3 regions of the Allobosea sp. GW821-FHT03A12 genome follow, and region 3 is predicted to be linked to each of the others. Evidence: riboswitches for the same ligand, from Rfam matches in the RefSeq annotation. Region 3 holds a riboswitch; each other region holds the start of a gene.
What was found. Region 3 has a riboswitch for cobalamin ahead of AC3WLC_RS02795 (TonB-dependent receptor plug domain-containing protein). Riboswitches for the same ligand answer to the same signal wherever they lie in the genome.
Positions count from the first base shown of each region.

Region 1: linked by a shared signal. The riboswitch ahead of AC3WLC_RS22665 (CbtB domain-containing protein) and the one ahead of AC3WLC_RS02795 (TonB-dependent receptor plug domain-containing protein) in region 3 are both predicted to bind cobalamin.
Region 2: linked by a shared signal. The riboswitch ahead of AC3WLC_RS10795 (ABC transporter substrate-binding protein) and the one ahead of AC3WLC_RS02795 (TonB-dependent receptor plug domain-containing protein) in region 3 are both predicted to bind cobalamin.

Region 1 covers NZ_JBYSVZ010000006.1:79,299-85,872, reverse strand. Annotated here, with positions in the region: gene cobN (cobaltochelatase subunit CobN) at 1-1,244, opposite strand, end outside; gene cobW (cobalamin biosynthesis protein CobW) at 1,249-2,298, opposite strand; gene AC3WLC_RS22675 (DUF1636 family protein) at 2,295-2,720, opposite strand; gene AC3WLC_RS22670 (CbtA family protein) at 2,768-3,523, opposite strand; gene AC3WLC_RS22665 (CbtB domain-containing protein) at 3,534-3,707, opposite strand; cobalamin riboswitch at 3,743-3,922, opposite strand; gene cobU (bifunctional adenosylcobinamide kinase/adenosylcobinamide-phosphate guanylyltransferase) at 4,045-4,557, shown strand; gene cobO (cob(I)yrinic acid a,c-diamide adenosyltransferase) at 4,557-5,168, shown strand; gene AC3WLC_RS22650 (hypothetical protein) at 5,165-5,479, shown strand; gene cbiB (adenosylcobinamide-phosphate synthase CbiB) at 5,544-6,527, opposite strand; gene cobD (threonine-phosphate decarboxylase CobD) at 6,526-6,574, shown strand, end outside.
Region 2 covers NZ_JBYSVZ010000003.1:673,627-680,200, forward strand. Annotated here, with positions in the region: gene AC3WLC_RS10785 (FAD-dependent oxidoreductase) at 1-1,019, opposite strand, end outside; gene AC3WLC_RS10790 (GlxA family transcriptional regulator) at 1,171-2,124, opposite strand; cobalamin riboswitch at 2,221-2,430, shown strand; gene AC3WLC_RS10795 (ABC transporter substrate-binding protein) at 2,637-3,674, shown strand; gene AC3WLC_RS10800 (FecCD family ABC transporter permease) at 3,671-4,714, shown strand; gene AC3WLC_RS10805 (ABC transporter ATP-binding protein) at 4,711-5,490, shown strand; gene AC3WLC_RS10810 (class I SAM-dependent methyltransferase) at 5,487-6,143, shown strand; gene AC3WLC_RS10815 (bifunctional 2-methylcitrate dehydratase/aconitate hydratase) at 6,507-6,574, shown strand, end outside.
Region 3 covers NZ_JBYSVZ010000001.1:591,937-598,510, reverse strand. Annotated here, with positions in the region: gene AC3WLC_RS02805 (AI-2E family transporter) at 1-1,534, opposite strand, end outside; gene AC3WLC_RS02800 (GntR family transcriptional regulator) at 1,676-2,431, shown strand; cobalamin riboswitch at 2,482-2,678, shown strand; gene AC3WLC_RS02795 (TonB-dependent receptor plug domain-containing protein) at 2,799-4,742, shown strand; gene AC3WLC_RS02790 (ABC transporter substrate-binding protein) at 4,849-5,715, shown strand; gene AC3WLC_RS02785 (FecCD family ABC transporter permease) at 5,712-6,574, shown strand, end outside.

The DNA of each region.
Region 1 (6,574 bases), on a different contig from region 3:
TCGGACATCACCAGCGCGAGCCGGCGTTCGCTGCACGGCTTGCGGCCGAGTGCGATCCAGTTCGCCGCGAGGTCTGCGAGCGCGGTTATGCCGTCGTCATCCGGCGTCAGCCGCCGCAATGTCAGGCCGGTGGCGGGATCGGCGATCTCCTCCTTGAAGGCGACCGGGATGGCGCCGAGCCTTCCGTCGAATTCCGGCAGTGCCGCCTGCATGGCGAGGTCGGCGGCGGAGAGCCCACGTGGCGATTCTGCCCACGCTTCGCGCGCGCTGCCGACCGGTACGGCCTGCAGAATCGGGCAATTGGCGGCGTCGAGCACGAAGCCTTCGCCGTCGCGGGCGGAGAAGGCCGTGGTGGTGACGATCAGCGCCGGCTTGCGGGAGGCGATCAGCGCGGCGAGCTCGGCAGCGACGCTTGCGTCCTTGAGGCTGGTCAGGGCGAGGGGAAGCGGGTCGAGGCCGCGTGCGGCGAGAGCTGACGCGATCGCCTCGACCATGGCCGTGTCACCGGCGGCGACGCCGGAGCGGTAGACGAGGATGGGAACAAGGGGGGTATCGGTAGGCAGCGCGGCGAGCGCTTCCTGCCAAGGCAGCGGCGCGGCGTTGGCGCCGAGCGCGAATAGCGTGGGGAGCGGGACAGGGGCAAGGTCGCGCTGGCCCTGATCTCCCTGCCGGGGAGGGGAGAAGGGAGCTGTCAGTGCGGCTTCGTCCCTCTCCCCTCGGGGGAGAAGGTGGCCCGGCGAAGCCGGGTCGGACGAGGGCCGTGCGGCGAGATAATCACTGGCCCGCCCCAGCAGCCGCCGCATGTTCTCGGCGCCGCCACCGGCATGGAAATAGCCGAGCAGGGCGGCCGCGAACTCCTGTGGCACGGTGCCGTAGCCGGCGAGCCGCTCGTCCTCCCGGTCGTCGCCAGGGAGCACCGCCAGCGCGACCCCATGCTGCCGGCAGGCGCTGGCGATCTGCTCGACGCCGTAGCGGAGATAGTCGAGCCCGCCGAGGCAGCGCAGCAGCACGAAGCGCGAGCTGGCGAGCGTTTTCTCGATCAGCAGGTCGATCGAGAGCGGGTGCTTGAAGCGCCTGAGCGGCACCAGGCGTAAGGTCAGCCCGCTATCGGGCGCTGCCGCCGCCAGGGCAGAGAGGTCGCTGTCGCTGAAGGAGAGGACGACGAGGTCTCCCGGCGGCAGAGCGAGGTCGACGGCGTCTTCGCCGTCGTCGAGCCTCACTTCGCTGGTCGGGAGAAGGTGCATCGCATCAGCCGGCGAGCGCCGCCTCGACTGCGGCCCGGTCGAAGCCCTTGAGGCCGATCACCACGAGCCGGCCGTCGCGCGGCTCATTGGCACCCCAGGCCCGGTCGTAATGATGGCCGACGCGCCGTCCCACGCCCTGCACCACCAGCCGCATCGGCTTGCCGGGAATGCCGGCAAAACCCTTGAGCCGCAGCACGCCCTCGGCCTCGGCCGCCTTGGCGACGCGGGCGACGAGCTCTTCCGGCGAGCCGGCCTGCGGCAGCGGCAGCGCGACGCTGTCGAAATCGTCATGGTCGTGATCCTCGCCCTCGCCATGATGCGAGGGACGCGCCGCGAGATCGGCCTCGGCGGCGGCGCCGAGCCCGATGATCAGCGCCGGCTCGACCTTGCCATGGGCAGTCTCGACCACCTTGATCGCCTTGGGCAGGTGCTGGGCGATCTCGGCCTTGACCCGCTCGCGGCCTGCCGCGTCGACGAGGTCGCTCTTGTTGAGCAGGATCAGGTCGGCGCAGAGGATCTGGTCCTCGAACACCTCCTCCAGCGGGTTGTCATGGTCGACGGCCTGGTCCTGCGCGGCCTGCGCCTTCAGCGCTTCGGGATCATCGGCGAATTGGCCCTCGGCCACCGCCGGCCCATCGACCACGGCGATGACGCCGTCGACGGTGACGCGGCTGCGGATCGCCGGCCAGTTGAAGGCCTTGACCAGAGGCTTCGGCAGAGCGAGGCCGGAGGTCTCGATCAGAATGTGCTGCGGCGGGTTTTCCCGGTTCAGCAGCTTTTCCAGCGCCGGCACGAAATCGTCGGCGACGGTGCAGCAGATGCAGCCATTCGGCAGCTCAACGATGTCCTCCTGCGTGCAGCCCTCGATGCCGCAGCCGGCGATGAAGGAGCCGTCGAAGCCGAGATCGCCGAACTCGTTGACCAGGACGGCGAGGCGCTTGCCGCCGGCGTTCTCCAGGAGATGGCGGACGAGGGTGGTCTTACCGGCGCCGAGGAAGCCGGTGATGATCGTGCACGGCACCTTGCCGAGCGTCGTGGTCTGGGGAGCGTTCATTCGTTTGATCCTTGTGTGCGCGGCAGGGGAGGCACGCGCGCGACCACGCCCTTGCGGAACGAGACGGGTCTTTCCTTCCAGGGAACGATGCCGTTGGCGCTGGCGGCGAATTTCTCCGCCCCGCTGACGATCTCGTCGAGATGAAGACCGGCGTCGAGATCGCCGATCAGATAAGTCCATTTGCCGTCGGCTGCGAGCGCGATCGTGCAGGGCCGCTTGCAGACGGAGAGGCATTCGACCGGGACGACGGCAATGCCGCTGCCGGCCATGCGCTCGGAGAGCGCTGCCGCAAGGCCGATGCCGGGTTGGTCATAGCCTTCCGGCAGATCCTCGCGCTGGCGCCGGCAGGTGGTGCAGACATGGATGGTGCAGCCCGGCTGCTGCCGGGCCTCCATCGCGAGGGCGAGATCGCCTTCGAGCATGAGACGCCTCCTTGTTCTGGCGCGGCCGTTTCTGGCTGCGCGAGGCGTCAGGCCGCCGCGGCGACGGCGCTGCGGCGCGTGGCCCAAGGCCAGAGCACGCCGACGGCGAAGCCGGTGACGAGCCAGAGCGCGGCCTGGATGGCGAGCGAGAGCGCGGCGAAATGCGCGGCGATCTCGGCCGGCACCTTGCTCTCCGGCGCCGCCAGGTGCGGCGCGCCGATCAGATGTGGCAGCAGCAGCGCCAGCACGGCAAGCGCCCGCGCCCAGGAAGCCTCGACGCGCAGGAAGACAAAGAGCGCGCCGGCGGTGACGACCGCCGTCAGCAGCCACCAGAGCTGGCGGTGCTGCAGTTCGGCCGCGGCGGAGCCCGGCAATTCCGGCGCCAGCCCCATCGCCGGGGCGAGCCCGAAGGCGAGGAAGCCGCAGACGGCCCAGGCCAATGCCCGGCGCTGGTCGATCTGCTCGTTCGCGGCGATCATTCCGGCGAGCAGCAATGCGGCGAAGCCGATCGCGGTGCCGATCGTCACCAGGCTGGTGAAGGCGGTACGCTGGAGGCCGTCCTGCGGCTTCCATTCATGCTCACCGGTATGGTCCGCCCCGGCCTTCGGGTCGTTATGGGCGAGAATGATGCGGGCACCGTCAGAGAAGGCGGCCTTCATCGGTGCGCCCTGCGAGCGGAATGCGGCCTCATAGGTCTCGGCCTTGAGGATCAGCGGGGTGGTGGTGACGTGCTGGAGCGCCGAGATCAGCAGCCCAGCCAGAAGCCCGGCCAGGATGCTGACCGTGAGAACACGCGTGACCATGTGCTTTCCCTCAATGACAGGGGAAGGCGAGGCCGTGACGAGTGTCGTGCGCCGCGTTGTGGACAGTGGACGAGGCGGCGAAGCCGACGGTGTAGATCAGCACGAAGCCGAGGATCAGCGCGGCGGCGACGGCTTTCGCCCGCTCCGAAACGCTGGTCTGGCTGGTGACGGTTGCGGTGTTCATTGGCTCACTCCTGGCCACCCCACCGGCAGCCTGCTGGACGACATCGGACGACGGCAGGTCTCCTGGCTCACGGCTTGGTGTCCTGCTCCGCCTTCCCGGGAAACCCAGTGGCCGATGGCGCAGGACGCGCCGCTTACAGTTGCGGGGGCAGCCGCGGCCTTTCACCGCGTTCCCTTTTCACCTCGTTGTCGAGGCACCGTCAGCGACGATCATTAGCCATCCGGTAGGCACTGTGCAATGCAGTCTCGTCATTCTCGGCCGAAGCGTAGCGAAGAGCCGAGAATCTCCTGAAAGAGATGCTCGGGTCTGCGCCCGAGCATGACGCGGAGACCAGGACATGACCCTTCCTCTGCTCACTCTCGTCCTCGGCGGTGCCCGCTCCGGCAAGAGCCGCCATGCCGAGGCGCTGGTCGAGGCGCTGCCGGCGCCCTGGACCTATATCGCGACCGCGCAGGCTTATGACGACGAGATGCGCGCCCGCATCGCCGAGCACCGAGCCCGCCGCTCGCGCGACTGGCAGACCGTCGATGCGCCCGTCGCCCTGCCCGAGGCGATTCGCAATGCACGGGCCGGTCAGCCGATTCTCGTCGATTGCCTGACGCTGTGGCTGACCAATCTGCTGCTCGCCGAGCGCGACATCGCAATCGCGACCGGCGAGCTTATCGCCGCTTGCCGCGAGGCCAGCGCGCCTATCGTGCTGGTCTCGAACGAGGTCGGCCTCGGCATCGTGCCGGACAATGCGCTCGCCCGGCGCTTCCGCGACGAGGCCGGCCGCCTGCATCAGCGGCTTGCGGCGCAGGCCGGGCGCGTGGTCTTCATGGTCGCCGGATTGCCGATGCAGGTGAAGTGATGACGACCGAGGCCGAGGACGCCGCCCGCCACAAGGCGAAGATGGCAAAGCGCAAGGCGGTGCAGGACGCCGAGGTCGCCGGCAAGACGCTGGAAAAGGGCCTGCTGATCGTCAACACCGGTCCGGGCAAGGGCAAGTCGACCGCCGCCTTCGGCCTGATCCTGCGCGCGCTTGGCCATGGCTGGCGCATCGGCGTCGTCCAGTTCATCAAGGGCGCCTGGTCGACCGGCGAGCGCAAGGCGCTGGAGGCCTTCGGTGACCAGATTTCCTGGCATTCCATGGGCGAGGGCTTCACCTGGGAGACGCAGGACAAGACCCGCGACATCGCCGCCGCGACCCGCGCCTTCGAGAAGGCGAAGGAGTTGATGGCCGACGAAAGCATCCGGCTCGTAGTGCTCGACGAGCTCAACATCGCCCTGCGCTACGACTACCTGCCGCTCGCCGACGTCGTGGCAGTGCTGCGGGAACGCCGGCCCGACCTCCACATCGTCGTCACCGGCCGCAACGCCAAGTCGGAACTGATCGAGGCTGCCGACCTCGTCACCGAGATGACGTTGGTGAAGCATCATTTCGCCGCCGGGGTGAAGGCGCAGGAAGGGATCGAGTTTTGACGGTCGAACAGCAAGGTTGGGGGCCGATTCTGGACGGATACGGCGCTCCGTTGCGAAAATTGCTGCAGCAAAGAGACGGGCAGGCAACGGCTGTTCTCTTGGCGGATGGTCGTGAATTGCTTGTCTATGACGTTTCCTGGGGGAGAGACGCAGGCGACTGGTGGGAACATGTGATCTGCAACACGTCGCTGGAGTCGATGCAGACTCTCCGAGAGATCTACTTCTTCCGTCTCTCAGAGGTCGTGAATCTGCGTGATCCAGAAACTCAGGAGGTTCTCCTGTCCCAAACGCCAGCACCTGGAACCACGTAGTTTCTGATGACTGAAATTGCTGATGTGTCGGTGCTGTATTCGGTGCAACAACGAGATTTGAGTGTCAGGCCGCGGCAAAGGCGAGCGTGCTACCAATGCTCGCCAGCCCCCAGAGCAGCAGGCAGGCGCGCCGATAGAGGGCAAGCGCCCGCCTGATATCGGCAGCATTCGCCTCGGCCCGGCCATCGCCCATCCAGCCATCCTCGACCCTGACCGCGCCGTAGACGCGCGGGCCGGCGAGCCGCAGCCCGAGCGCGCCGGCCATCGCCGCCTCCGGCCAGCCGGCATTGGGCGAGCGGTGGCGACCGGCATCGCGGCGAACCGCGCGCCAGGCGGCGCCGGCATCGGCCTGCCGGTCGAGCGTCGCTGCGGCGGTGAGCAGCAGTGCGGTCAGGCGCGAGGCCGGCAGGTTGACGAGATCGTCGAGCCGCGCTGCTGCCCAGCCGAAGGCGAGATGGCGCGGCGATTTATGGCCGATCATCGAATCGGCGGTGTTGATCGCCTTATAGAGCGCCCCGCCCGGCAGGCCGCCGACGCCGAGCCAGAAGGCTGGCGCAACGATGCCATCGGAAAAGTTCTCGGAGAGGCTCTCGATCGCGGCGCGTGCGATGCCGGCTTCGTCGAGGCTCTCCGGATCGCGCCCGACGATCATCGCGACCGCCTTGCGCCCGCCGGTGAGGCCGCCTTGCTCCAGTCCTTCGGCGACGCGGGAGACATGCTCGTGCAGGCTGCGCTGCGCCAGCAGGCTCGACGCCAGCAATGCCAGCGGCAGCAAAGCGAGCGGCCCGGCGAGGCGGCAGAGCGCGACGAGGGCCAGCGAGGCGGCAAGCGTCACGCCCAGCAGTATCAGGAGGGCGACAATGCCGGCCGTTCGCCGCATCGAGAAACTCATGGTCTCGCGATTGAGGTTCCGGTCCAGCCAGCCGATCAGCGCACCGATCCAGGTGACGGGATGGCCGATCCATGCGAACAGGCGCGCCGGATAGCCGATCGCCGCCTCGATCAGGAGGGCGGCGAGCAGGAGCGGCAGGCTTGCGGAGAGCGACATGGCGGCCGGGGAGACGAAGGAGGTGATCTGGCATGGCGGTGATCTCG
Region 2 (6,574 bases), on a different contig from region 3:
ACTCCTTCCGCCGCGGCGATCGCGGAATCGATCGTCTTGCCGGAAGAGATGCCGGCGCAGTCTCCGGCGGCGAAGAGCCCGGGCACCGAGGTTCGGCCGTCGGCGTCGAGCACCGGAACATAGCCGCCGCGATGCGGCGCAAAGCCGATCTCGGCGCTGGCGACGTCGAGCAGCTCGATCACGGGCGCGGCGCCCGTGGCGAGAACGACGGTATCGCAGGCAAGCTGGCCCGCATCCACGTCCTCGGTCCCCAAAGACCGCAGGAGCACATGCTCGACGCCGCTATGACCGCCGCTAGCGCGCGAGATCATAGTCTGCGTCAGCACGGGCACGCCCCGCTGGGCGAGTTCTGCGCAGCCGACGGGATCGCGCGGCGTCTCTCCCGCTTCGATCAGCCCGACGATCTTCCGCCCGGCTGCTAGGGCCGCTTTCGCGAACTCAGTCGCTTCCACGCCGGAGCCGAGGATTGCCAGCGCCCGGCCGTCGAAGGCCTCGTAGCGTTGCAGCAGGGCGCTCGCGGCGGTCACGCCCATCACGCCAGGGAGTTCCCAGCCAGGGAAGGCGAGGCCGACATCGCGGCGCCCGGTCGCGACGATCGCCGCATCGAAGGAAAGGAACCAGCTGCTCTCACCATCGCTGAGGCCGGCGACATGCCCGCGCAGCCAGCGCAGGCCGGGGCGTGGCGAGAACAGGCCCCAGACGGAAAGGCCGAGCCTGACGTCGACGCCCGCTTCGAAGGCTTCCGCGATCCGCTCGTCCGCAGCGGCGATGGTCTCGATCATCCGCGCCTTGTTGCGGGTGGAGCCGCCCATGCGCTGACCGAAATGGAAGGGCACGTCGAGCCCCATCAGGGTGTGATCGACGGGATGCTCGTCGATCAGCACGACCGCGATGCCGCGCCTAGCGGCTTCGAGCGCTGCGGACAGCCCGGCGGGCCCGGCTCCGATGACCAACAGACGTGCGTGCTCGCGGACGGGCAACGGCTTGCCGGCCGTCGACCGCTCATCCAGGCGGGTCATTCTGGCAGTCTCCCGGCGCCCTCTCGACGGGCGGCGTTTGAGAGGAGGCTAAGGAACGACTGGGGCTACGACTTGCGGAAAAGCGACATCTTTTCCCGATAAGCGACATAGCTTTCGCGGCGTTGCAACATCGACTGATCGAGCCGGCCCGTCATCTGTGGGCATGGAGCCGGTAGCGTAGCGGCGGCTTGCCGAAAGCGGTCCGGAAACGCGTCGCGAACTGCGCCTGGGACGGGTAGCCGCATTGCACTGCGACGTCCGAGAGCGGGACGTCGGTTTCGACGAGGAGCTTGCGGGCATGGCGCAGGCGCACGCCGTCATAATAGCGCTTGGGCGACATGCCGAACGCCTCGGCAAAAAGGCGTTCGAGCTGGCGGGTGGAGCAGCCGATCTCGCAGGCGATCGCGGTAACGGGGAGCGTCGCCTCGATATTGCGCTCCATCAGGGTCACCGCCCTGCGGACGGTCCGCGGCGTTGCCTGCGGGCTGCCGGCGGTGCCGCGCTGTTTCTCGTCGGAGGAGCGGATTCGGGCGTGGATCAAGAGGTCCGCGACGCTGTCGGCTTGGGCGATGCCGAATTGCACCGCGACGAGATAGAGGACCATGTCGATCACCGCGACGCCGCCTGAACAGGTGAGCCGGCGTCGGTCATGTACGAAGATCTCGGAGCGGACCTCCACCAGCGGAAAGGTCGCGGAGAAGGACGGCAGGTCGTCCCAGTGGACGGCGCAGCGATAGGTGTCGAGCAGGCCGGCGCGGGCCACCTGCCAGATGCCGGTCGAGATCGCGCCGATGATCGCGCCGCGGCTGTCGAGATCCCGCAACCACGCCCGCAAATGGCGCTCATTGTAGAGATGGCCGCCGATCCCGCCGCAGACGATGGCGATGTCGGCCTCGTCGTCATGCACGCCCGCCAGCAGCCTGTCGGGGACGATGCCGACATGGCTCGAGGCCGCCACGGTGTCCTGCAGCCCGTAGACGGTCCAGCTGTAGGCCTCGCGTCCCAGCGCCCGATTCGCCAGCCGGAGCGTGTCGACGACACTGGACAGGGCGAGCAGGGTGAAGTTCGGCAGCACGACAATGGCGACGCGGTATTCGCTCTGCATGCCTCACCCCTTGGCCTGGCCCTACCTTAGCAAGCCTTGAGGCGGTGGCCATCGCTGCAAGGCTGCGGACGGGCTTGACGGTGCAGCGCGGCCTTATAGGGTGGCCGCGATCGAGGTTCTCCGGATCGCATCCGGAGCTAAGAGGGAATTCGGTGAGGCGTATTCCGCCAAAGCCGAGGCTGCCCCCGCAACTGTAAGCGGCGAGCTCTCCGTCCATCGTCCACTGGCGCCGACAGCGCCGGGAAGGCCGGGCGGAAGCGGCACTGACCCGCGAGCCAGGAGACCTGCCCCGGTCGTCGAAGACGTCTTTCGGACGGGGTGTTCCGGAGCTGTGTGTCGATGGCGGCCATGCCTCCATCCATCCACGCCCCTGCGCAGCTCCCCGCCTGCCATCTCGGGGAGCGATGAGACCCATGTTCGTGAACACCGCCCGCGCTGTCGCGCAGAGCTTGACGGCTGCGCGCCGTCCCTTCTATCAGAAATGCAACATTGTTACATTCAAGGCTTGTCCCGTGCCGGCTACGCGATACATCACCCGCCTGCCGCTGGCGCCCGTCGCGGCGCTCCTCGGCACCCTAGTCGCGGGTGCCGCCTTGGCGGCGCCGACGCAATATCCGCTGACCCTGGAGAACTGCCGCGAGAGCGTGACCTTCGCCGCCCCGCCCAAGCGCGTCGTCGCGATCGGCCAGACCCAGACCGAGATCCTCTACGCGCTCGGTCTCGGCGACCGCGTCGTCGGCACCGCCGTCTGGTTTTCGCCGGTCGCCAAGCCCTATGAGGCGGTGAACGCCAGGGTGAAGCGCCTCGCCGACAACGATCCGAGCTTCGAGGCGGTGCTCGCCCAGGAGCCCGACCTCGTCACCGCGATGTTCGAATGGCATGTCGGGCCGAACGGAATCGTCGGCAAGCGCGACCAGTTCGCCAAGGTCAAGGTGCCAACTTACGTCTCGCCGACCGACTGCGTCGGCAAGGACAATTCCGGCGCCGGCGACGGCGTGCGCACCCAGATGTTCACGATGGAGCTGGTCTATCGCAACATCCGCGAGTTCGGGCAGATTTTCGACGTCTCCGATCGGGCCGATGCGCTGATTGCCGAGCTGAAGGCGCGCGAGGACAAGGCGGTGCAGGCTGTCGCCAGCCTCAAGGCCAGGGACGTGCCGGTCGTGGTCTGGTTCTCCAGCAAGGACATCAAGGGCGACGGCTTCATGGCCGGCAAGAACGGCGTGCCCGCCTATATCCTGTCGAAGCTCGGCGCCCGCAACATCATCACCACCAACGAGGAATGGCCGCTGGTCGGCTGGGAGAGCATCGCCGGCGCCAACCCGGCTGTGATCGTCACCGTGAAGATGGATCGCCGCCGCTTTCCGGCCGATGATATCGAGAAGAAGCTCGACTTCCTCAAGACCGACCCCGTCGCCAGCAAGCTCGACGCGGTCAGGAACAACCGCATCGTGATCCTGGATGTCGGCGCCACCCGCGCCGGGCTCGACACGGTCGACGGTATCGAGACGCTCGCCAAGGCGATCTCCGGCTTCGGCCTCTCTCCTTGAGCCACGCTGCCCACGGCCCGAACTGGCCGGCGCGGATCGCGATCGCGCTGGCCTCGCTCGTCGCGCTCACCGTTTCGGTGGCGCTGGCGGTGACGATCGGCGAGATGCGCATCCCGTTTGATACGGCGCTGCGCGCGCTCGGCAATGGGCTGTTCGATCTCGATTTCCCGGTCAGCGCGATCCAGCAGGGCGTGATCTTCGATTATCGCCTGAGCCGGGCGCTGATGGCGGGACTCGGCGGTGGCGCGCTGGCGCTCTCCGGCGCGATCCTGCAGGCTCTGCTGCGCAACCCGCTGGCGGAGCCCTATGTGCTCGGCATCTCCGCCGGCGCCTCGACCGGCGCCGTCGCGGTGCTGATCCTCGGCGTCGGCATCGGCGGCACGGCGTTGACGGTCTCGGCCGGCGCCTTCATCGGCTCCTGCGCCGCGCTCGCGGTCGTGGCGCTGCTGGCGACGGGGGCTGGCGGGGCGAGCGATCGCGTCATCCTCGCCGGCGTCGCGACCTCGCAGCTCTTCAACGCGGCGACGGCGACCATCGTCACGACCATGGCCAGCGCCGAGCAGGCACGCGGCGTGATGTTCTGGCTGCTGGGAAATTTCGGCGGCGTGCGCTGGCCCGATCTCTGGATCGCCGCGCCGGTCGCTTTCATCGGCTTCGGCATCTGCATGCTGCACGCCAAGGCGCTCGACGCCTTCGCTTTCGGTGTCGATGCCGCCGCCTCGCTCGGCGTGGCCGTAACGCGGGTGAAGGTCGTGCTTTTCGCCACCACGGCGGTGATGACCGCGGTGATGGTTTCGATCGTCGGCACGGTCGGCTTCGTCGGGCTGATCATCCCCCATGCTGCCCGCTTCCTCGTCGGCTCCGGCCATGCCCGTTTGCTGCCGGCCTGCCTTGTCGTCGGCGCGATCTTCATGATCCTCGCCGACATCCTCTCGCGCGTGCTGATCCCGCAGCAGATCCTGCCGATCGGCGTGGTCACGGCGCTGTTCGGCGCGCCGGTCTTCGCGCTCATCCTCTACCGCGCGAGGCGTTCCGTATGACGCTCGCGACTCGTGAGGTGTGCTGGGGCGCCGCCGGCCGGATGATCGTCGACGGGGTGACGCTGCAGGCGGCCCCCGGCCGGGTGCTCGGGCTGATCGGGCCGAACGGCTCGGGCAAATCGAGCCTGCTGCGGCTGCTCTGCAGGCTGCGCAATGTCGCGAGCGGGGTGGTCACGCTCGACGAGCGCGACATCGCTGCAGTGCCGCGGCGCGAGCTTGCGCGACGTCTCGCCTTCGTCGAGCAGCAGGCGACAACCGAGATTCAGCTCTCGGTCTGCGATGTCGTCCGGCTCGGGCGCACGCCGCATCGCGCGGCGCTGGCATCGTGGAGCGGCGCCGACGAGGCGGCGGTGAACGAGGCGCTGGCGCGGGTCGGACTCACCGAGCGGCATGACCAGTTCTGGCACACGCTTTCGGGCGGCGAGCGCCAGCGCGTCCATATCGCCCGCGCGCTCGCCCAGGAGCCGAGCGAGCTGATCCTGGACGAGCCGACCAACCATCTCGACATCCAGCACCAGCTCTCGATCCTCGGCCTGGTCCGCCGCCTCGGCATCACCTGCATCATGGCGCTGCACGATCTCAACCTCGCGGCGATGTTTTGCGACGAGATCGCATTGCTGCATGAGGGGCGGCTGCAGGCGGCGGGGACGCCGGACGAGGTCCTGACCGCAGAGGCGATCCAGCGCATTTTTGGCGTCGCGGTCTCGATCCGCACGGGAGCGTCGGGGCGCCGGCACATCGAATATCTCATCGAGACGGAACGGAGGCAGTCATGAAGCCGGCCGAGGCGCAGACCCAGGTTTCCGATTACTGGACCCGGCGCGCGCCGGCCTTCGACGGCGTCGCCTCGCATGTGGCGCAGGCCTCGCTCTGGCGCGACGTCCTAGCTGCCGCCTTCGAAGCGGAGGAGGTGAAGGATGTCGTCGACCTCGGCACGGGCACTGGCGCCTGTGCGCTGATCGCCGCATCGCTGGGGCATCGCGTGCGCGCCTGCGACGGCTCCGCCGGGATGCTCATAGTTGCCCGGCAGGCTGCCGCGGCATCCGGCTTCGATGTCGCCTTCGAGCAGGCTCTGATCGAGGAGGCCTCTTTAGAGCCGGGCTCGGCCGATATCGTGACTCTGCGCAATGTGCTGTGGACGCTGCCCGATCCGATGGCGTCGCTGCGCAAGGCTCAATCCATCCTGCGTCCGGGTGGGCTGATCCTGGTCTCGGACGGGCTTTGGTCGGTCGCGGCCCAATACCGCTCGACCTATCCCGAGACGCTCGCCAACAGCCTGCCGCGCCATGACGGGCTGACGGAAGACGATGCCCGGGCGATGCTGAGCGAAGCCGGCTTCGGCCCGGCGCGGAGCTGGCAGCATCTGTTTCCGGCCTCGCCCTATCCCGGCGACGTGCCGATGTTCGTGCTGACGGCGAAGAAGGGCTGACGCGTCCGCCGATGCGAACAGGGCCGGCAAAGGCTCGGCTGCTCGCGATCGTCCATGTCCGGCATGTGAGGGCCGGTCGCGCTTCCTGCTGACGAAGCGCGGTGCTGCTCGGCTTTGGCTGGGCGGCTCGTTGAGGGCTTTTCCTTTCTCCGCCCACCATCCATTCCAACCCGTTCCGTCCCGCCGGCGCCCGCTTGAGCCAGACTCCGGCGCAAGCTGCGCGGCCCCGTTTTGCCATTGTTGTCGACAGTATTCAGGTTTTAGAGTCTGGAGCGCTTGTCATTCCTGCGTTGATCTGCAATTTATGTCGACAATAATGGTGGTGGCATGAGCCGCCGCTGCGATGCGAGGGACGGTCTGGCGATGGCGAGTGGCAGCAACAACGAACGGCCGGCTCCGGACGGCGTCCTCGTCGATATCGCCGACTATGT
Region 3 (6,574 bases):
CCGAGTTCATCGTGACATGGGCGATCCGGCGCGCCTGCGCCGGGATGCCTTCGAGATCGAGCGCATGGGCCAGCATCTGCGCGGCGATCCCATCGATCTCCCATTTGCCGCCGATGCAGACCACTTTCGGGCTGGAACCGGCCGTCGCCGGGTGCTCCTCGCGCAATTCCTCCAGCAGCGCCTCCATGCCCTCGGCGATGCGCAGCCGGTGCGCCGCGGTCGCCTGGCGGCCATAATCGTCGCTGGCGAGCCGCAGAACCGCGACACCGACGGCGTCGTAGAAGGGCACCACCGAGAGCGTCTCGATCTCGCTTTCGGCGATCTCGATGGCTTCGTCGACATCGCCGGCGAGCAGGCGCTGATAGATCCGTTCCGTCGGACTGAGCACCGGCACCGAGCCGAGCAGGGTGTCGAGGAACTGCAGTTGCGGCAAGGTCTTGCCGAGGACGAGCAGGCAGACCGTCAGCGGCGTCGACAGGATCAGGCCGACCGGGCCCCAGAGCGCCGTCCAGAAGGTCGCGGCGGCGATCAGCGAGATCGCCGAGAGCCCGGTGCTGGTGCCATAGAGCATCGGCTCGACGATGTTGTTGCTGACGAGCTCGAGCCCTGCGATCAGCGCGAGCGTCCACAGCACCATGTGCCAGCCGGGGTCGACCGCGAAGGCGAGCGCCAGCGGGAAGATGGCCGAGATCAGCGCGCCGACATAGGGTACGAAGCGCAGGACGGCCGCGACGACGCCCCAGAGCAACGCGCCGGGAACGCCGATCAGCCACAGCCCGAGCGCCAGCGGGATGGCGAAACTGGTATTCACCACGAGCTGCATCAGGAGATAGCGGCTGATGCGCCGGCCGGCATCCTCGATCGCGTCGGTCGAGCGGTGCAGATTGCCGCCGAGGATGCGCAGCAGCCGGTCGCGCAGGTCGGTCCGGTCGAGCAGCGCCAGCACGACGAAGACGAGGACGATGCCGGCCGTTGCCAGCGGCTCGAGCACACGGCCGAGCCAGACCAGCGCGACCTGCAGCTGGGTGCCCGGCGCCGCCACGACCTCGACCCGCTGCGCCTGCGCGCCCTGCACCGACTCCACCTCCTTCTGAAGGGAAGCGATCGCGTTCAGCGCGCTGTCGAGCATCCCGGGCGCCCTGAACTGCGCCTTGAGATCGTTGAGCTTGCCGTGGATCGTCGATTGATAGGTCGGCAACTGCTCGCCGAGCGAGCGCAGCTGCGTGCCCAGCACGAGGAAGAGGCTGGCGAGCAGGACGAGCACGACGGTCATCACCACCGCGATCGCGACCACCTTGGGCAGTCCCCGCCGCCGCAGCCACACCACCGGGGGATTGAGCGCGAAGCCGATCAGGAAGGCGAAGGCGAGCGGGATCAGGATGTCCTGGCCGTAATAGAGCGCCGCGATGATCACTGCCGCCGAGACGAGCGCCGCAGCCACCCTGACGATGTCCGCGCCCCCCAGATCGCCCGCGCCGATGCCGCCCGCTTCGTGCTGGATCGGCGCTCGGCGGACTGGCGGTGTCGTCGTCATGATCAAAGCCCCCCGGCCGGCGATGGATGGTCTTGAGAACGTGAGAGGACGCACCCGGTTCCCCCTGCCGCGCACGCCGCATTGCGAACAACGCGCCGCTGACGCTAAGACGAGAAGGATCTTCAACCATTGGTGTCGGCGATGGCGCGGGAAGAGGCCGGAAACGGTGCATCGGACAAGGCCGGGATGATCTGCCGGGCGCTGCGCCGCGCGATCATCGAGCGCGCGCTCGAACCCGGCGCGACCTTGCCGGAGGACGCGCTCGGCGAGCGCTTCGGCGTCAGCCGGACCCTCGCGCGCCATGCGCTCGCCCAGCTCGCGGCCGAAGGGCTGGTCGAGCTGCGCCGCAACCGCACCGCCGTGGTGGCGACGCCGAGCTGGCAGGAGGCGCGCGACACCTTCGACATCCGCATCGAGCTGGAGCGCCTCGTCGTGCGCCAGCTCGCCGGCCGGCTGAGCAAGGCGCAGCTTGCGACGCTGCGCGCCCATGTCGACTCGGAAGATGCCGCGCGCGGCGGCCCGGATGCGATCTCGATCCGGCTCGCGACCGAATTCCACATCCTGCTCGCTGAGATGACCGAGAGCCCGATCCTGATCCGCTATGTCAGCGAGCTCTCCTATCGCTGCTGCCTGATCCTGTCGCTGTACAGCCGGCCGCATTCCTCGGAATGCGGCATCAACGAGCATCGCCTGCTGATCGACGCGCTCGCGAGCGGTGACGTTGGGAAAGTCACGAGCCTGATGCACCACCATCTCGACTCGGTGGCGGCGCGCGCGCTCGTTGCAGAAGCCAAGCCGCGCGAGCGCGACATCATGGCGATCCTTGCGCCTTATGCGGAGGCGCCGCAAACAGTCGCCAGGCCCCGTGGAAAGCGACCGCTCAAAGCGGCCGAATAATCCCCCTCGCAAGGGCCGGCGGGCGCATTGACGCTGCCGCATTTCCGCCCTACTCGTGAACGCGACGGTTCCCTCACGGGATCAAAAGGGAACGCAGTGCGGGTGGCTCGCCACCCCATGCTGCGGCTGCCCCCGCAACTGTAAGCGGCGAGCCTTTCGCCATACGCCACTGGGACCTCGGCCCTGGGAAGGCGGCGAAAGGCAGCGACCCGCGAGCCAGGAGACCTGCCGTCAGCCGTGGTCACACGCGAACACATCGGCCGGGGTGCGCTGATGGGTGGTAGAACCGTGCGCACCCGGTTTCGGGAGCGGCTGGGGACATCTCGTTCGCGGTGACGTGCCACTGACGTTACCGCCGAGGTTTCCCGTGTTCCGTTTGCCAAAACCCGCCAAGAGCGGGCGTTTCCTCCTTGCCTTCTCCCTGCTCGCCACCTCGACCATGCTGACACCGCTCGCCGCACTAGCGCAGTCGGGCGGAAAGCCGATCGCACTCGATGAGATCGTCATCAGCCCGACCGGCGTACCGACGCCCGCCAGGGAAATCGCCAGCTCCGTCACCGTCGTGACCGCCCAGGAGATCGAGCGCCAGCAGCGTCGCACCCTGCCGCAGGCGCTCGCCGCCGTGCCCGGCCTCAACATCGTCCAGACCGGCGGCCCGGGCGGCCTGACGTCGGTGTTCATGCGCGGCACCAATTCGAACCACGTCAAGGTGCTGATCGACGGCATCGAGGTGAACGACCCCTCGACACCGAACCGCTCCTTCGATTTCGGCCAGATGCTGACGACAGACATCGAGCGGATCGAGGTGCTGCGCGGCCCACAGAGTGGCCTCTACGGCGCCAATGCGCTGGGCGGCGTCATCTCGATCACCAGCAAGCGCGGCGAAGGCCCGCCGAAGGTGACGGCGTCCGCCGAGGCCGGTTCCTACGGTACCTTCAACCAAAGCGTCGGGTTGAGCGGCGGCAATGACCGCTTCGACTACGCCTTCAATGTCAGCCATTTCCGCGCGGATTCGACGCCGGTGACGCCGCCGAACCTGGTTCCCGCCGGCCGCCGGCGCAACCCGAACTCCTATGACAACTGGAGCTATTCCGCCCGCCTCGGCGCCAGGCTGACCGACACGCTGAGCATCAACTGGGTCGGCCGCTATATCGACGGGCAATTGCTGTTCACCGGCGATTCCGGCTTCCCGAGCCTGCCGAACAGCTTCCGCAACAGCCAGAACTACCGCCAGGCCTTCACCCGCGGCGAGGTCGTCTGGGACCCGCTGGGCGGCCAGTTCGTCAACCGCTTCGGCGTCTCCTACAGCAATCAGGACCGTTCCGATCGCCGGCCGAATGCCTCCGGTATCCTCGACCTGCCTACCGAGAACCTCGGCGAGCGTACCAAATACGACTGGCGCGGCGATCTGAAGCTCACCCAGAGCCAGACCCTGGTGATGGGCCTGCAATACGAGACCGAACGCTTCGACACGTCCGCCAAGACCGTCTCGAACGGCAACAAGGGCGCCTTCGTCGAATTGCAGTCGAACTGGACCGACCGCTTCTTCACCGTCGCCAATATCCGCTATGACAACGACGACAAGTTCGGCGGCCACACCACCTATCGCATCGCACCGGTCTTCATCGTGCCAGGCACCGACACCAAGCTGAAGGCGAGCTACGGCACCGGCTTCAAGGCGCCGACGCTGAGCGAGCGCTTCAGCGATTCCCGTCCGGCTTTCAACTTCTACGGCAATCCCGACCTGAAGCCCGAGGAGAGCCGCGGCTGGGATGTCGGCTTCGAGCAGCCGCTGCTGAACGGGCAGGTCAATGTCGGCGCAACCTGGTTCCACAACGACATCGACAACCTGATCGTCACCAATGCGGCGCGGACCTCCTACGCCAATATCGGCAAGGCGACGACGCAGGGCCTGGAGAGCTTCGTCGCGCTCGAACTCTCGCCGCAGTTCAAGGTCCGGGCCGACTACACCTTCACCCTGGCGCGCGACGACATCGCCCGCCAGGAGCTGCTGCGCCGGCCGCGCCACAAGGCCAGCGTCACCGCGAGCTGGATGCCGATCGAGAAGCTGACACTGTCGGCGACGCTGATCTATCTCGGCGAGCGCATGGACGGGAACCGCGACTTCTCGGTCTCCAGGATGCGTGCGCCCGGCGCCGCGATCGTCAACCTCGCCGCCGACTACAAGGTCGACGAGCGCTTCACCGTGTTCGGCCGCGTCGATAACCTGTTCGACAAGCGGTATGAGAACCCGGTCGGCTTCCTGGTGCCGGGCCTCAGCGCCTTCGGTGGGATCAGGGTGAGCCTGTGAGAGAGCTGGGAACCTCCCCCGTCATGCTCGCCCTTGTGGCGAGCATCCACGTCTTGAACACGGCATGTGGTCAAGGAAGACGTGGATGGTCGGGACAAGCCCGACCATGACGAGGAGGATAGGCTTCGCGCTTGCGCTCGGCCTCTGGCTGGCGGCGACCGGCGGCCTCGCCCGCGCGGACGACGCCCCGGCCAAGCCGCAGCGTATCGTCTCGCTCAACATGTGCACCGACGAGCTGGTGCTGCGGCTCGCGTCACCGAAGCACGTCGCCTCGGTGACCTGGCTGTCGCAGGACCCGCGCAACGCCAACATGGCCGCGCGCGCCCTCGTCATTCCCGCCAATCACGGGCTGGTCGAGGAGGTGCTGGCGTATAAGCCCGACCTCGTCGTCGCCGGCGCCTACACGACACGCGCGACCGTCGCGCTGCTGAAGCGCGTCGGCGTGACGGTCCGCGAGTTCGGCGTGCCGAGCAACCTCGCCGAGATGCGCCAGCAGATCCGCGACATGGCGAGGCTGCTCGGCGAGCAGCAGAACGGCGAAGCCCTGATCGCAGAGATGGACAAGCGCCTCGCCGCGCTGGCGGATCGCCCCCGCCCGGCCCAGCCACGCGCCATCGTGCTGCGTCCGAACGGCTTCACCACCGGGCGCGGCTCGCTCGTCGACGAGATCCTGATGGCGGCGGGGCTGACCAACCTCGCCGCCGAGCTCGGCATCGACAATTACGGCCAGATCGCACTCGAGACCGTCGCGCTCGGCAAGGCCGATATCCTGATCCTCAACACCACACCGGACGGCCCGCCCTCGCTAGCCCATGAGATCCTGCATCACCCCGTCCTCGCCCGACTCGGCGACCGGCTGAAGCTCGTCGCCTTGCCCTCGAAGCTCTGGACCTGCGCCGGTCCGGCGGTGATCGACGCGATCGAATTGCTGCTCGACGCGACCGCGCCGACGCCAGCCGGAAAAAGCCCATGAGCGCTACGGCCATGCCCTCATCCGCTTCCGACCGGATGTCCTACTGGCGGCTCGTCGCCCTCTTGGCCGTCGCGACGCTCGTCATGGCGGCGCTCTCGCTCGCCGTCGGCTATGCCCGGCTCGACCTTTTCGCCGCGCTCGGCGACTGGCTCGCCGGCCGGCAGAGCCTGCCCGCGCTCGTGCTCGTCGAATTGCGCCTGCCGCGCGCCATCCTCGGCGCACTGGTCGGCTTCAGCCTCGGTCTCGCCGGCGCGGCGATGCAAGGGCTGCTGCGCAATCCGCTGGCCGAGCCCGGCATCGTCGGCATCTCCAGCGCCGCCGCCTTCGGCGCCGTCAGCGTATTCTATTCCGGTTTTGCCGGCGCCTTCGCACTCGCTCTGCCGCTCGGCGGCATCGCCGGGGCGCTGCTCGCAGTCCTCTTGCTCTTCGCCCTCAACGGCCGCGGCGCCGGCACGATGACGCTGATCCTGGCCGGCGTCGCGATCAACAGCTTCGCCGGGGCGATGACCTCGCTGGCGCTCAACCTTGCGCCCAATCCCTATGCCGCACTGGAGATCGTGTTCTGGCTGATGGGTTCGCTTGCCGACCGCAGCCTGATCCATGTCTGGCTGGTGTTGCCGCTGATGCTGGTCGGCTGGGCCCTGCTGCTTTCCTGCGCGCCGGCGCTCGACGGGCTCACGCTCGGCGAAGACACGGCGCGCAGCCTCGGCTTCGACTTGACCTGGCTGCGGGTCCGGCTGATCGGCGGCGCGGCGCTCGCCGTCGGCAGCGCCGTCGCCGTCACCGGGGCGATCGGCTTCGTCGGCCTCGTCGTGCCGCATCTCCTGCGCCCGCTGGTCGGCCACAAGCCCGGCCGGCT